DNA from 2 places in the Rhizobium sp. WYCCWR 11152 genome. Region 2 is predicted to be linked to the other one. Evidence: riboswitches for the same ligand, from Rfam matches in the RefSeq annotation. Region 2 holds a riboswitch; the other holds the start of a gene.
The links. Region 2 has a riboswitch for S-adenosylmethionine ahead of metA (homoserine O-succinyltransferase). Riboswitches for the same ligand answer to the same signal wherever they lie in the genome.
Positions count from the first base shown of each region.

Region 1 (7,094 bases), on a different contig from region 2:
GGATACGCCCGTGTCGCTGGTTACGGCAAGCCCATCATGGTTGCCGAACTCGGCTACGAAGGCGGCGATTCCTTCGTGCGAAACTGGGCTGAGAGCGTAACGAAACGCTATCCCCAGTTCCCGGCGCTCAGCGCCGTTATCTACTTCAACGACCGTGAAGTCTATCCGTGGCCGGACGGCTATGGCCGCCCCGACTGGCGGGTCGTCCGCCAAAGCATCAATTGAACAAGAAGGAACCTGAACATGTCCATGCTTCAAAAAATGTTCCTGGCCGCGGCCCTGACCAGCGGTATCGCCACGGCCGCGTCCGCTGCCGGAACCAATGAGCCTGCGGGGATCGAGACCGCAAAGCCGATGAGCAGCGCGGAAATCTATCGGCTCTACAACCAGAATTCCTGGATGTGGAAAGCCGGCGCCGGCTACTTCTCCGCAAAGGCGCGTCGCTTTACCGCCTGGTCGCGGGAAAATGGCTCGCCGTCCTTCGGCACGGGCCGCTGGTTCATCACGGAGTCGGGGAAACTCTGCTTCAACGCCGACTGGCACGCCAAGACCGGAACGGCGACGGCAATCACCTGCTTCAGCCACCGCAAGAAGGGCGGCCTGATCTATCAGAAACGCGAACCGGACGGTGAATGGTACGTTTTCAAGAGCGCACCGGCACAAGCCACCGACGAATTCGCAAAGCTTCGCCACGGCGACTACGTGAGGTCTCAATTGGGGAGGATTGAGACGAGCGTCAGTAAGACCAAATAAAGGCGAAGCTAGGGGTTGCGCGCGGCCGAGGCGCCATCTGTATCCTTGTAGGAGCCGATGCCTGCGCGCAACCCTTTTCATAAAAGATTGCGAAGCGCCTTCAAAAGGCGGCGAACGGACGGCCGGGGCAGCTGGAGCGGGTGAAGGGAATCGAACCCTCGTATTCAGCTTGGGAAGCTGCTGCTCTACCATTGAGCTACACCCGCGATGATGCGAGATTTCCAACAGATGGGGGCCGCTGTCAAGTCGCGCCGGGTGCAACGCTTCAGATGCGGAAGTGTTTCGAGAGTTTCAGGCCCTGGGCCTGGTAGTTGGAGCCGAGGCCGGAGCCGTAGAGGCTGGCGGGCTTTTCCTGCATATGTTCGTAGACGAGGCGGCCGACGATCTGGCCGTCTTCGAGGATGAAGGGCACTTCGTGGCTGCGCACTTCGAGCACCGCGCGGCTGCCGCGTCCGCCGGCAGGCGCATGGCCGAAGCCCGGATCGAAGAAGCCGGCATAATGGACGCGGAATTCGCCGACCAGCGGATCGAAGGGGGTCATCTCGGCTGCGTAATCCGGCGGCACATGCACGGCCTCGCGCGAGACGAGGATATAGAACTCATCGGGATCGAGGATCAGCTCGTTACGGCCGCGGCTGTGGAGCGGTTCCCAGAAATCGAAGAGGTCGTGCTCGGCCTTCTTGTCGACGTCGACGACGGCAGTGTGATGTTTGCCGCGATAGCCGATCAGGCCGTCCTTGTCTCCGGCGAGGTCGATCGACAGGGCAATGCCGCCGCCGGAAACATTGGGCAGCTTGCTGGCAACCAGCGTCTCGCTTTCATGCAGCTTCAAAAGTTCCGGCTCGCCGAGCAGGGCCTGGCCGACGCGGAAACGGATCTGCGACAGGCGTGAGCCGCGGCGCACGACGATCGGGAAGGTGCGCGGGCTGATTTCGAGATAGAGCGGGCCGGAATAGCCTGATGGAATCTTGTCGAATTCCTGGGCGTAATCGGTGATGACGCGGGTGAAGATATCGAGGCGCCCGGTCGAGCTCTTCGGGTTGGCCGATGCCGACATCTCGGCCGGCAGCGCTAAGCTCTCCATCAACGGCACGATATAGACGCAGCCGGTTTCAAGCACCGCGCCTTCGGAGAGGTCGATCACATGCAGGCTCAGCCGGTCGAGCTTGTCGGATACCAGATGCGAGGGGCCGGGCATGAAGCTGGCGCGCACGCGAAAAGCCTTGCCGCCCAAGCGCAGGTCGAGGCTTGCCGGCTGGATCTGGTCGCGGTCCAGCTCCCGCTCGGAGATCAGACGCCCCGTTTCGAACAGCGCGGAGATCGCGCGATCCGCCAGAATTCCCGTTTCGCGAGCCATCATGCCTCATCCATCATTTGCGCCGACAAAACCAAACTCGGGGAATTGACGCAAGCAGCTAACAGCAGTATTGCAGAATTATCCCGTGGTGATTTGGCCGGTCGGCTTGCAGCCACGTTAAATAAGTGGCTAAAAAGACCGGGTTGAAACCGGTCTGCTTTTGCGACCGGTTTTTTTGTTATGTGAAGGTGATGGCATGAGCAAGACCTGGCGCCCGGCAACCCAACTCGTCCACGGTGGCACGCTGCGTTCGCAATATGGCGAGACGTCCGAGGCAATCTATCTCACCCAAGGCTTCGTCTACGAGACGTCGGAGGCGGCCGAAGCCCGCTTCAAGGGCGAGACGGAGGGCTTCATCTACGCCCGCTACGGCAGCCCGACCAACGACATGTTCGAAAAGCGCATGTGCATGCTGGAAGGCGCCGAAGACGCCCGCGCCACCGCTTCCGGCATGGCCGCCGTCACCGCGGCGATCCTCTGCCAGCTAAAGGCCGGCGATCATATCGTCGCCGCGCGTGCCCTGTTCGGCTCCTGCCGCTGGGTCGTCGAGACGCTGGCGCCGAAATACGGCATTGACTGCACGCTGATCGACGGCCGGGATCTGGCGAACTGGGAAAAGGCGATCACGCCGAAGACCAAGGTGTTCTTCCTGGAAAGCCCGACCAATCCGACGCTCGAAGTGATCGATATCGCAGGCGTTGCCAAGCTCGCCAACCAGATCGGCGCCAAGGTCGTCGTCGACAACGTTTTCGCGACACCGCTCTTCCAGAAGCCCTTGGAGCTCGGCGCCCATATCGTCGTCTATTCCGCCACCAAGCATATTGACGGACAGGGCCGCTGCCTCGGCGGCGTCGTCCTTTCCGACAAGGAATGGATCGACGAGAACCTGCACGACTATTTCCGCCATACCGGCCCGGCCATGTCGCCGTTCAATGCCTGGACGCTGCTGAAGGGCATCGAGACGCTGCCGCTGCGTGTGCGCCAGCAGACCGAGAATGCGGCGAAGATCGCCGATTTCCTGGCCGAGCAAGGCAAGGTCGCCAAGGTCATCTATCCCGGCCGCAAGGACCATCCGCAGGCCGATATCATCGCCAAGCAGATGACCGGCGGCTCGACGCTGGTCGCCTTCGAGCTGAAGGGCGGCAAGGATGCGGCCTTCGCGCTGCAGAACGCGCTCGAGATCATCAAGATCTCCAACAATCTCGGCGACAGCAAGAGCCTGATCACCCATCCGGCAACGACGACGCACAAGAACCTGACCGAAGAGGCACGCGCCGAACTCGGCATTTCTCCGGGTACGGTCCGCCTTTCGGCCGGCATCGAGGATACCGACGACCTGATCGAGGATTTCGCGAAGGCGCTTGCCAAGGTCTCGGCCTGATCGACAGTCATGACGGCCGGACCCCACCCGGGTTCGGCCGGATCTCACCAAGGTGAGGCCGTGCCGGACCTCACTGGGTGAGGCCGGATCTCACCAAGGTGAGACCGGGGGGAACAAGTTCGCTCGCCGCGGCGTTCCGAAACGGAATTAACACTGACAATTAGGCTTAACGATCGAAAACCCCTCGGATCACAGCCATTTCAGCGATGATAATTGTTCCGTTTCTTGACGGACAGGGCCTCTTATAAGATACGGGTAACATATCTTGACTAAGGTGCAAGGCATGTATCGCGCCCTCACAAGAGAGATCGAAGTAGTCGTCGAGCCGTTCTATCTGGAGGAGCAATCCGATCCGGAAGACGACCGCTATGTCTGGGGTTACCGGATTGTCATCAGCAACAATTCCGGCATAGCCGTTCGGCTGGTCAACCGTTACTGGAACATCACCGACCAGAACGGCCAGGTGGACGAGGTGACCGGCCCCGGCGTCGTCGGCGAGCAGCCGCGGCTCAGCCCCGGCGACACCTACGAATATTCCTCCGGCTGCCCGCTCGACACACCCTCAGGGCTGATGTTCGGCCATTACCAGATGGAAACGGACGACGGCGAGATGTTCGATGTCGACATCCCCGCCTTCTCGCTGGACTCCCCGGGGCTGCTGCGGGTGCTTAACTAAACGCATGATCCCAAAATCGAGCGCGGGTTGAAGGCGGCAGAAGGCCTAAGCGCGTCCTATCGGGCGCAAGGGATCCAGACGTCATTTTCATCAGTCATCTACTAAAGCGCGTCGCGATCCTTCAGATTCGCGTACCGCACTTTAGGTCTTTGTTTTTCGCATGTCTTTGCAGCAAAACCGCTGCACACTTTGGCGAGACATGCTTTAAAGGTCAAAAGGATCCGAGGCCTGAGTACCTGGCTTTGCTTCAAATGGATCTTTTGATTGTGGCGGTGCCGGCTGTTGGGCAACGGCAGCATTTACCGCTTTTTGGCAGGCGAGCATCTCGTCGGTTGCCTTGACGGAATTTTTTAAACTCAGGGCAACAATCTCTTTTCCATTAAAGGTCGCGCGAAAGCTCAATTTACGAGCGAACTCGGCAACCAAGCTCGAATCCTTGAAGTCGATCCATAATGCCTTAAAGCCATCAAGGTCCACGGCGCTCGCATCAACCGTCCACTTTGAGCGATCTAAATAAAATTCAAGGGGATACTGCTTGCCGTCTTCCAAGGATTTCCAGTTTACATTTCCGATCAGAATGTAAAAAGGACTTTCCTTTTTGACATAATTGAAGCCAAGACGAAAAACCGTGCCGTCTTCAAAGGAAGTCAGAACAAAGCAGCCGTTGCCTAGAGTCTTGTCGACGACCACTTTCCAGCCGCCGACTTCTTTCCATTGGACTGTCTCGTCATCAGCCAAGCTCAATCGTGGCATCGCAGCTATGAGTGCGAGTACAAAAAACAAAAGTCGCATCAACGCCCCATCCCGCTTTCTTAGGCCAGAACCAATGAAACAGAATAGGTGCACAGTGACTACGCAAAGTCGAGTCACCGTGCTGTATCATCGCTAATCTTTTATTGTTCGCTGTGTGTGTCCTTAACCGCGCCTATTCAGCCGGCTGAAGTTCGGCCGGCTCGAAGCGATAGGTGGTCGAGCAGAATTCGCAGGTGACGGCGATTTCGCCATCTTCCTGGCTGGCTTCGATCTCCTCGGCCGAAAAGCCCTTCAGCACGCCCTTGATCTTGTCGCGCGAGCAGCTGCAGCGGTCGAAGACGGCGCGCGGTTCGTAGACGCGCACGCCTCGCTCGTGGAACAGGCGGAACAGCAGCCGCTCGGTACCAACCAGGGGGTCGGTCAGTTCATCGGCGTCGATGGTCTCGACCAGCGAACGTGCTTCGAGCCAGGCATCGTCCTCGCCATGCGGGCGGCTGCCGGTGTCGCCGTCGCCGCCGTGGAGATCCGGCTGGCGCATGCGCTCCGGCGCTTCCGGCAGGAACTGGGCAACGAGGCCGCCTGCCCGCCAGCGATGGCGCGGCTTTCCCGCATCGTCACGGTCGAAGAGTTCGGCCGCGGCGAGACGGACGCGCGTCGGGATCTGCTCCGATTGGCGGAAATAGACGCCGGCAATTTCTTCCAGCGTGGTGCCGTCGAGCGGAACGATGCCCTGGTAGGGCTGGCTGAACTTGCCCTGGTCGATGGTGAAGGCGAGAATGCCCTTGCCGAGCAATTGCTCAGGCTCGGTTTCGCCTGACTCGACGGCCTTGTTGAGCAGCGCCTGATCGAAACGGGCATAGGCGCGGACATTTTCCGGCGTCGAGAAATCGGCGACGAGAAGATCGACCGGGCCGTCGCCCTTGGTCTGCACCGTGAACTTGCCGTCGAACTTCAGCGACGTGCCGAGCAGCACCGTCAGCACGACGACTTCGGCAAGCAGCCGGGCAACGGGTGCGGGATAATGATGGCGCTCGAGGATGGCATCGAGCATCGGGCCGAGCTGGACGGCGCGGCCGCGCACATCCAGCCCCTCCACCTGGAAGGGGACGACATGGTCATCGCCGGCGAAATCGAACTGGCCGAGGGCGGCTGCAGCTTCTGCCATGGCTTTTCACTCCTAGTTTCAGAGCGATGGGCCAGCGTGCCCTTCGCTCACGCGGTCGCGAGTCTGTCTCTCGCGACGTCCGATTATGGTTCAGATCGCGCCCAGGCACCAAGCAAGAATCGACTTCTGCGCATGAAGACGGTTTTCCGCTTCATCGAAGACCACGGATTGCGGACCGTCGATCACATCATCAGTCACTTCCTCACCGCGATGGGCGGGCAGGCAATGCATGAACAATGCATCATTGCCGGCTTTGGCCATCAAGGCCGCGTTGACCTGATAAGGCTGGAAGACATTGTGACCCCGGGCCCGATGTTCCTGATTCATGGAGACCCAGGTATCGGTCACCACGCAATCGACGCCGGCGACCGCACGGTCGGCATCATGGCAGAGCATGATTTCGGCGCCCTCATTGCGGGCCCAGTTCAGATAGTGATCCTTGGGCTCGGAGCCAAGGGGTACGGCCATGTTCATGCGGTAGCCGAAACGCGCGGCACCCTCGACCAGCGAATGCAGCACATTGTTGCCGTCGCCGGTCCAGGCGATGGTCTTGCCCTTGATCGGGCCGCGGTGCTCTTCGAAGGTCATGATATCGGCCATGATCTGGCAGGGATGGGTGTCATCCGTCAGCGCATTGATCACGGGCACGGTCGCGTGCTCGGCAAGCTCCAGCATCCGGTTATGGTCGGTCGTGCGGATCATGATCGCATCGACATAGCGCGACAGCACCTTGGCGGTGTCGCCGATCGTCTCGGCGCGGCCAAGCTGCATCTCGGTGCCGGACAGGAACAGCGTTTCGCCGCCGAGCTGGCGCATGCCGACGTCGAAGGAGACACGGGTGCGCGTCGACGGCTTCTCGAAGATCATCGCCAGCATCTTGCCGGCGAGCGGCTTGTCGCCCGTGCCTGCCTTGAAGGCCTGCTTGCGGGAAAGCGCATCGTTCATGATGGTTCTGAGATCGGCTGATGTGACTGCCGAAAGATCGAGGAAGTGTTTTGGGCTCATATCG
Region 1 covers NZ_JABFCP010000011.1:266,795-273,888, forward strand. The annotation lists gene G9X67_RS22825 (glycoside hydrolase family 26 protein) at 1-225, shown strand, start outside; gene G9X67_RS22830 (DUF995 domain-containing protein) at 244-753, shown strand; tRNA gene G9X67_RS22835 (tRNA-Gly) at 886-959, opposite strand; gene G9X67_RS22840 (2'-deoxycytidine 5'-triphosphate deaminase) at 1,019-2,113, opposite strand; SAM riboswitch at 2,186-2,264, shown strand; gene G9X67_RS22845 (O-succinylhomoserine sulfhydrylase) at 2,307-3,491, shown strand; gene apaG (Co2+/Mg2+ efflux protein ApaG) at 3,775-4,167, shown strand; gene G9X67_RS22855 (hypothetical protein) at 4,372-4,959, opposite strand; gene G9X67_RS22860 (Hsp33 family molecular chaperone) at 5,093-6,085, opposite strand; gene argF (ornithine carbamoyltransferase) at 6,176-7,090, opposite strand.
Region 1: it holds a riboswitch for S-adenosylmethionine, as region 2 does, so the genes downstream of both, G9X67_RS22845 (O-succinylhomoserine sulfhydrylase) here and metA (homoserine O-succinyltransferase) in region 2, are expected to answer to the same signal.

Region 2 (7,094 bases):
GCGATCGGCAAGCCTGAGAAACCGCGCGGGATAAAGGGTCGCCATGCGCAAGGCCTCGGCGAGCGTCAGGTCGAGATAGGTGACGCCGTAACGGATCGTCGAGATCATGTCGACGTCGGAACCGGCCAGCGTGCCGTCGGACAGCACCAGCTTCGAGCAGAAGCCGCCCCTTTCGCGCCGGACGGTGCGCCCGTTCAGCGTGAACGAGTCCTTTTCCGACCCGACGAGCGACATCGCGTCGGTGACGAAGAACAGCTTGCCTTCGCCGCGTTTGGCGCGCAGCGCCGTGCGCAGGGCCTTCGGATCGACATGATGGCCGTCGGCGATGATGCCGCACCAGGTCGAAGGATGATCGATCGCCGCGCCGACGAGACCGGGCGCCCGGTGTCCCAACTGGCTCATGGCGTTGAAGAGATGCGTGACGCCCCGCGCGCCGGCATCGAAACGTTCTTCCGCCGCCTCGCTCGAACAATCGGAATGGCCGATGCTGACGGTGACGCCGGCTTCCGCAAGCTCGCGCACCTGGGCAACCGTCACCTGCTCGGCGGCCATGGTGACCAGCAGCGTGCCGATCGCCTCGCGCGCCCGGATGAAGGCTTTGACATCGCGGTCCTCCACCGGCCGCATCAGTTCGGCCAGATGCGCGCCCTTCCTCGCAGGCGCCAGATGCGGGCCTTCGAGATGCAAGCCGGCGACGCCGCGGTTCATTTTCACTGCCTCCTTGGCGGCCTCGATGGCGGCAATGGAGGCCTCTGATGTGTCGGTGATCAGCGTCGGCAGCAGCGACGTAGTGCCATAGGGACGGTGCCCGCCGGCGATGATGTCCATCGAGGCAACGGAAGGCTGGTCGTTCAGCATCCGCCCGGCGCCGCCATTGACCTGCGCATCGATGAAGCCGGCCGACAAAACACCACCGGCAAGCGTCACCACCTCGCCGTCCGGCAGATCATTTCTTGCGACGATCGCTTCGACGCGGCCGCCGGCAACGATGAGGGCTTTGTCGTCGTGGAAGCGCTCGCCGTCGAAAATGCGGGCGCCGAGGAAGATCTTGCGGGCCATCAGACCGTCTCCGTCACCTTGAGCAGGTTTGCCGGCTTGTCGGGATCGAAGCCCTTGCGGCGCGTCACCGACTCGATCAGCCGGTAGTAGACAAGCAGCGACACCAGCGGATCGACAAGGCCGTTGCCCGTCGTCGGTACGCGCAGATGGACGCCGGAAAGCGGCTGCGTCGAGAAGCCGACGGTGGTGGCGCCGAGTTTCTGCAGGCGTTCCAGCGCCTGCACATTGTTGGCGAAGGCCGCGTCGTCAGGCGCAAAGGCGACGATCGGGAAGCCCGGCTGCACCAGGCGCATCGGGCCATGCATCAGTTCCGCCAGCGAAAAGGCTTCGGCATGCAGGCCGGAGGTTTCCTTGGCCTTCAGCGCAGCTTCGAGCGCGATCGCGAAGGCTGGGCCGCGGCCGGCCGTATAAAGCGAGGTCGCGTTGAAGAGCACCTCCTCGGCTGCCGCCGTGTCGATCCCGGCGGTCGCCGACAGCGCCTCCGGCAGCTTGCCGAGCGCCGCCTGCAAATCGGACGCACCGCCGATCGCAGCCGTCACCCCGGAAAGGGCGGCGACCGAGGCGATGAAGGATTTTGTCGCCGCGACACTCTTTTCCGCGCCGGCATTGAGACCGAGAACGATGTCGGCCTGCTTCGCAAGTGGGCTATCGGTGACGTTGACGACGGCGATCGTCGTTGCTCCGCCCTTCTTCGCTGCATCCTGCAGCGCGACGATGTCGGGGCTGGCACCCGACTGCGAGACGGTGAAATGGACACCGCCCTTCAGATGCAGCGCCGCACCATAGACCGAAGCGATCGACGGGCCGACCGAGGCGACCGGAACGCCACAGGTGATCTCGAACAGATATTTGAAAAAGGTGGCGGCGTGGTCCGAGGAGCCGCGCGCCGCCGTCGTCACCACGCTCGGGCGGGCGGACGAAAACAGCCGGGCGATCTCGGCAAAGACCGGTTTTTCCTTTTCGAGCAGCGTGGCGACCACCTCTGGCGATTGGCCGGCTTCCTGCAGCATCAGTGACTGGTTGTCATTCATAGGTCATCTCCGATTCTCAATTCGGCAACGAAATCATAGGCATCGCCGCGATAATGCGAGCGGGTGTATTCGACGACGCGTTGGTCTTCCAGGCGCGAGACACGTTCGATCAGAAGCGCCGGCGCGCCTGATTTGACGTTCAGAATCGCGGCGGAGGACGGATCAAGCGTGACCGCCGTCAACCGCTGCAGCGCGCGCACGGGCCTATGGCCACTGGCCGTCAGCGCATCGTAGAGCGATCCCTCGCCGCCGGCATCGTGCCCCAGGAACTTGATCGGCACCACGGCGCGTTCGATCGCCAGCGGCAGGCCGTCGGCAAGGCGCAAGCGGTCGAGTCTCAGCACCGGCTCGTCGCCGCCGAGGCCGAGCAGGAAGGATTCCTCCGGCGACGGCGTGTTGACCGCCCGCGACAATATCCGTGCGGCCGGCAGACGCCCGCGCGAGCGCATGTCGGCGGAGAAGGAGGAAAGCCGCCACAGCGACTGTTCCATGCGTTCCACCCTGCTCGATACGAAAGTACCGCTTCCATGGCGCGATTCCAGTGCGCCGGATGCCATCAGATCGCGATAGGCGGTGCGCACGGTGACACGGCCGAGCTTCAGAGCCTCGGCAAGGTCGCGCTCACCCGGGAGTGCGGTGCCGGGCTTCAGCAGCCCTTCCTGAATGAGGCCGGTCAGCGTCTGCGCCAGCCGCTTGTAGAGCGGTCCGGTCAGCGCCTCGTCACGCAGGCCGCGGCTGTTCAGTTCCGCTATCAGACTGGTTCTATCCATGGGCACACAATAGAACCTATATAGAACCAATCGGCAAGACAGAATCGAGCGCAGAAAGAAAAAACCCTCGCCGGCGGCGGACCGGCAAGGGTTTCATAGCGATCAAATTTGACAGTCGTGCGTCCGCGGGGCGCTCAGTTCTTGGTGAAGATATAATCCGTCTCCTGGCGCAGCACTTCGCCGGGGCGCAGGACCGCATTCGGAAAACCTTGGTGATTGATGGCATCCGGCCAGACCTGTGTCTCCAGGCAGAAGCCGGCGAATGGGCCGTATTTGCGCCCGCCGATGCCGGGCGCCGCGACATCGAGCTTGAAGCCGGCATAGAACTGCACGCCTGGCTCCGTGCTGCGCACTTCCAGCGACACACCGGAATAGAGGCTGCGGGCAAGCGCGACGCTCCGCTTGGCGGTACGCTCGCCCGACAGGCAGAAATTATGGTCGTAAAACGCTTGTTGGCTGCCGACGAAACGCTTCATCGGCGCCATCTCGCGGAAATCGAATTCCGTGCCCTCGACGGGACGGATCTCACCGGTCGGCACCTGCTTCTCATCGGTCGGCAGATAGTGATCGGCGGCAATCATGATGTCGTGGCCAAGCGCGTCTTCGCGACCGTCGAGATTGAAATAGGCGTGCTGGCAGACATTGGCGAGCGTCGGCTGGTCGCTGGTCGATTCATAGGTGATCGACAGTTCACCATTGCCATGCACCCGGAAAGTCGCCTGGATGGTGCAATTGCCGGGATAGCCAGCGCGGCCATCGGGATCGACGATCTTCAGCACCACGCGGTCGACGTCATGCTCGACGATCGTCCAATTGCGTTTGGCGATATTGTCGCTGCCGCCATGCAGATGCGTCACGCCGTTTTCATTCAGTTCGAGCTGATAGTCTTTGTCGTCAAGCGTGAACCTGCCGCCGCCGACGCGGTTGGCGCAGCGGCCGGGCGTCGCGCCGAAGTAGGACGAATAGAGGAGGTAGCTGTCGAAATCGTCGAAGCCGAGCTGCAGCGGCGCATCATGTCCCTCGAGACGCAGATCCTGGATGACCGCGCCCCAGCTGATGATCTTGGCCGTCAGCCCGCCGCCCTTGATCACGACGCGATAGACGGTCTCGCCCGCCTGCGTCTGCCCGAAAACGTCCCGCTCCAACTTATCCGACATGATCGACCGTCCATTCTGTCCCTGCTGAAAATTCCTCAATTCGGAATCGATTTGAGGAATGTGCAGCGATTGAAAGTGTGCATTGCACGTCCGACGAAGACGCGCGGTGTGGTAGGCTTCAGGACAGGAACCTGCCCGGATTTGCTTCGATCCGCAACCGGCGGATCAGAAAGAAAAGCCACAGCAGTGGTGCGGCGGCATCGGCTCCAGGCGTGATCGGCAACGGTCAGAGATCGCTGCCGATCTCTTCCACATCAAAGGGCGTCGTCTGGTAGATTTCGTTGATCCAGTTGCCGAACAAAAGATGCGCATGGCTGCGCCAGCGGTTCTGCGGCGCAAGCGCCGGATCGTTATGCGGGAAGTAATTGTGCGGCATCTTGATCGGCACGCCGGCATTGACGTCGCGGAAATACTCGTCGGAAAGCGACGTGGAATCATATTCGACGTGGTTGAACATGTAGAGCCGCCGGCCCCTCTTCTCATGCACGAGGCAGACGCCCATTTCGCTGGACTCCATCAGGATCTCCAGGCTTTCGGATTTCTCGATATCGGCGCGGCGCACTTCGGTCCAGCGCGACACCGGCACTTCGAAATTGTCGGAAAAGCCGTTGAGATAGATCGAGGAAGGCTTCAGGTTCCGGTGGCGGTAGACGCCGAAGGCCTTCTCTTTCAGCTCGTATTTCGGAACGCCGTGAAAATGATAGACTGCCGCCATCGCGCCCCAGCAGACGTTCATCGTCGAATGGACGTTCGTTTCCGTCCAGTCAAGAATCTCCTGCATCTCCGGCCAATAGGTGACATCCTCATAGGGCAAAAGCTCGATCGGCGCCCCGGTGATGATGAAGCCGTCGAACTTGCGGTGCTTTACTTCTTCCCAGGTCTGGTAGAAGGCAAGCAGATGGTCCTCGGACGTATTCTTCGCCTTGTGGCCGCCGATACGGATAAGCGACAGCTCCACCTGCAGCGGCGAGGCGCCGACGAGACGGGCCATCTGCAGTTCGGTCTTGATCTTGTTCGGCATGAGGTTGAGCAGCCCGATCTGCAACGGTCGGATATCCTGACGGATCGCCAACGTCTCGGTCATCACCCGCACACCCTCCTGAACCAGGGTTTCGAAGGCGGGCAGCGTATCGGGGATCTTGATGGGCATTGCGGTCACTCGATCAAAAACAAAAAACCGGCGGCGACAAAAATCGCTACCGGTCCGCACGCGGCCCTTTAGCGACTTTTTTAACGTGGCTGCAAGCCGGCCGGCCAAATCACCACGGAGGCCTTAATTAGACCCAGTCGGATTGCGAATCAACTGGCGAATACATGCAGGAGAGACTCATGCAAGCATCATCACACTTTAATGACTGATAGAATCTGTTGATAGACCGGTAACGCCACCATGTTATTTATAAGGGTATGGGCGATTTGGAAAAGCGTAATGGCAGATAAAATCGAGGGGAGGCCGGGCATCCGGAGGCAGGATAGGGTAGGGTATGATTTAAGCCTGACATATCGCCTCGGCGTCATGTTCTCAGCATTCTGGAATTCGGAAGTGCGTGGCAAGGTGCTGTTTCTGGCGACCGTGCTGATCCTCGTTATCCTGGCGACGTCCTACGGCCAGGTCATTTTGAACGAGTGGAATGCGCCCTTCTACGACTCGCTGGAGCGCCGCGACCTCGGCGAATTCTTCCACCAACTCGAAATCTTCGCGATGATCGCCGGCACACTGCTGCTGCTCAACGTGCTGCAGGCCTGGCTGAATCAGATGACGGCGCTCTATATGCGCGAAGGCTTGTCCCGCGATCTGGTTGACCAGTGGCTGAAGCGCAAGCGGGCGCTGCGGCTTGCCTCCAGCGGCCTGATCGGCGTCAATCCGGACCAGCGCCTGCACGAAGATTCCCGCAACCTCGCCGAAAGCACGACGGGATTGGTTCTCGGCCTGCTGCAGTCGACCATTCTTCTGGTGAGCTTCATCGGCGTGCTCTGGGAACTTTCCAGCGGCTTCATCTTCCGCATCAGCGGCCATAGCTTCTCCATTCCAGGCTACATGGTCTGGGCGGCGATTTTCTATGCCGCTTCCGCCTCGGTGCTGAGCCAGGTCGTCGGTCGGAAGCTGGTGAAGCTCAATGCCGACCGTTTTTCGAAAGAGGCCGAGCTTCGCTTCACGCTGATGCATGCCAATGAGAACATGCCGGCAATTACTGTTGCCCGCGGCGAGGAGAACGAACGCCGGCGCATCAACACCGACATCAGCTCGGTCCTGACAGTCGTCAAGCGGCTTGCCATGGCCAATACCAATCTCACCTGGGTTTCGGCCGGCTATGGCTGGCTGGTGATCGTCATCCCGATCATCGTTGCCGCCCCCGCCTATTTCTCTGGCGGCCTCACCCTCGGCCAGCTGATGATGTCGGTCGGTGCCTTCAACCAGGTCAACACGGCGCTGCGCTGGTATGTCTCCAATTTCGGCCCGATCGCCGAATGGCGCGCCACGCTGATGCGCGTCACCGATTTCCGCCAGGCGCTGGTCGAGATGGAAGAGGACTTCGACCTCAAGGACAGCATCGCCTATGAAAACGCCGCGCCCGACACGCTGACGTTGAAGGATGTGGTGATCGTCGCCAAGGTCGGCGAAGACATCGAGGAATGCGGCGGTTTTCGCCTGCGTGAAACCGATGTCGTGATCAAGGCCGGCGAAAAGATCATGATCAACGGCGATCACAGCGTCAATCGCAAGCTGCTCTTCCAGGCGATGGCCGGCCTCTGGCCGTGCGGCAGCGGCACGATAGGCCTGCCGCCAATCGACGACATGCTCTTCGTTCCGCAGGTTGCCTATGTTCCCGGCGGCACGCTGCGCGAGGCGCTGGCCTTTCCCGAACGTCCCGAAGCCTACGAGAAAGCCGCCGTCGAGGCGGCCCTCGACAAGGTTGGTCTCCATTCGCTGATCGCAAGGCTCGATACCCGCGCCCGCTGGGACAAGATGCTCGACGGCGACCAGCAGAAAGCGATCGGATTTGCCCGGCTGCTTCTCGTGCGCCCGCGCTGGATCATCTTCGACGAAGTGCTGGAAGGCATGGAGCCGGAATTAC
Region 2 covers NZ_JABFCP010000020.1:304,395-311,488, forward strand. The annotation lists gene nagA (N-acetylglucosamine-6-phosphate deacetylase) at 1-1,059, opposite strand, end outside; gene G9X67_RS28915 (SIS domain-containing protein) at 1,059-2,090, opposite strand; gene G9X67_RS28920 (GntR family transcriptional regulator) at 2,087-2,860, opposite strand; gene G9X67_RS28925 (aldose epimerase family protein) at 2,995-4,017, opposite strand; gene metA (homoserine O-succinyltransferase) at 4,244-5,167, opposite strand; SAM riboswitch at 5,216-5,293, opposite strand; gene G9X67_RS28935 (ABC transporter ATP-binding protein/permease) at 5,408-7,094, shown strand, end outside.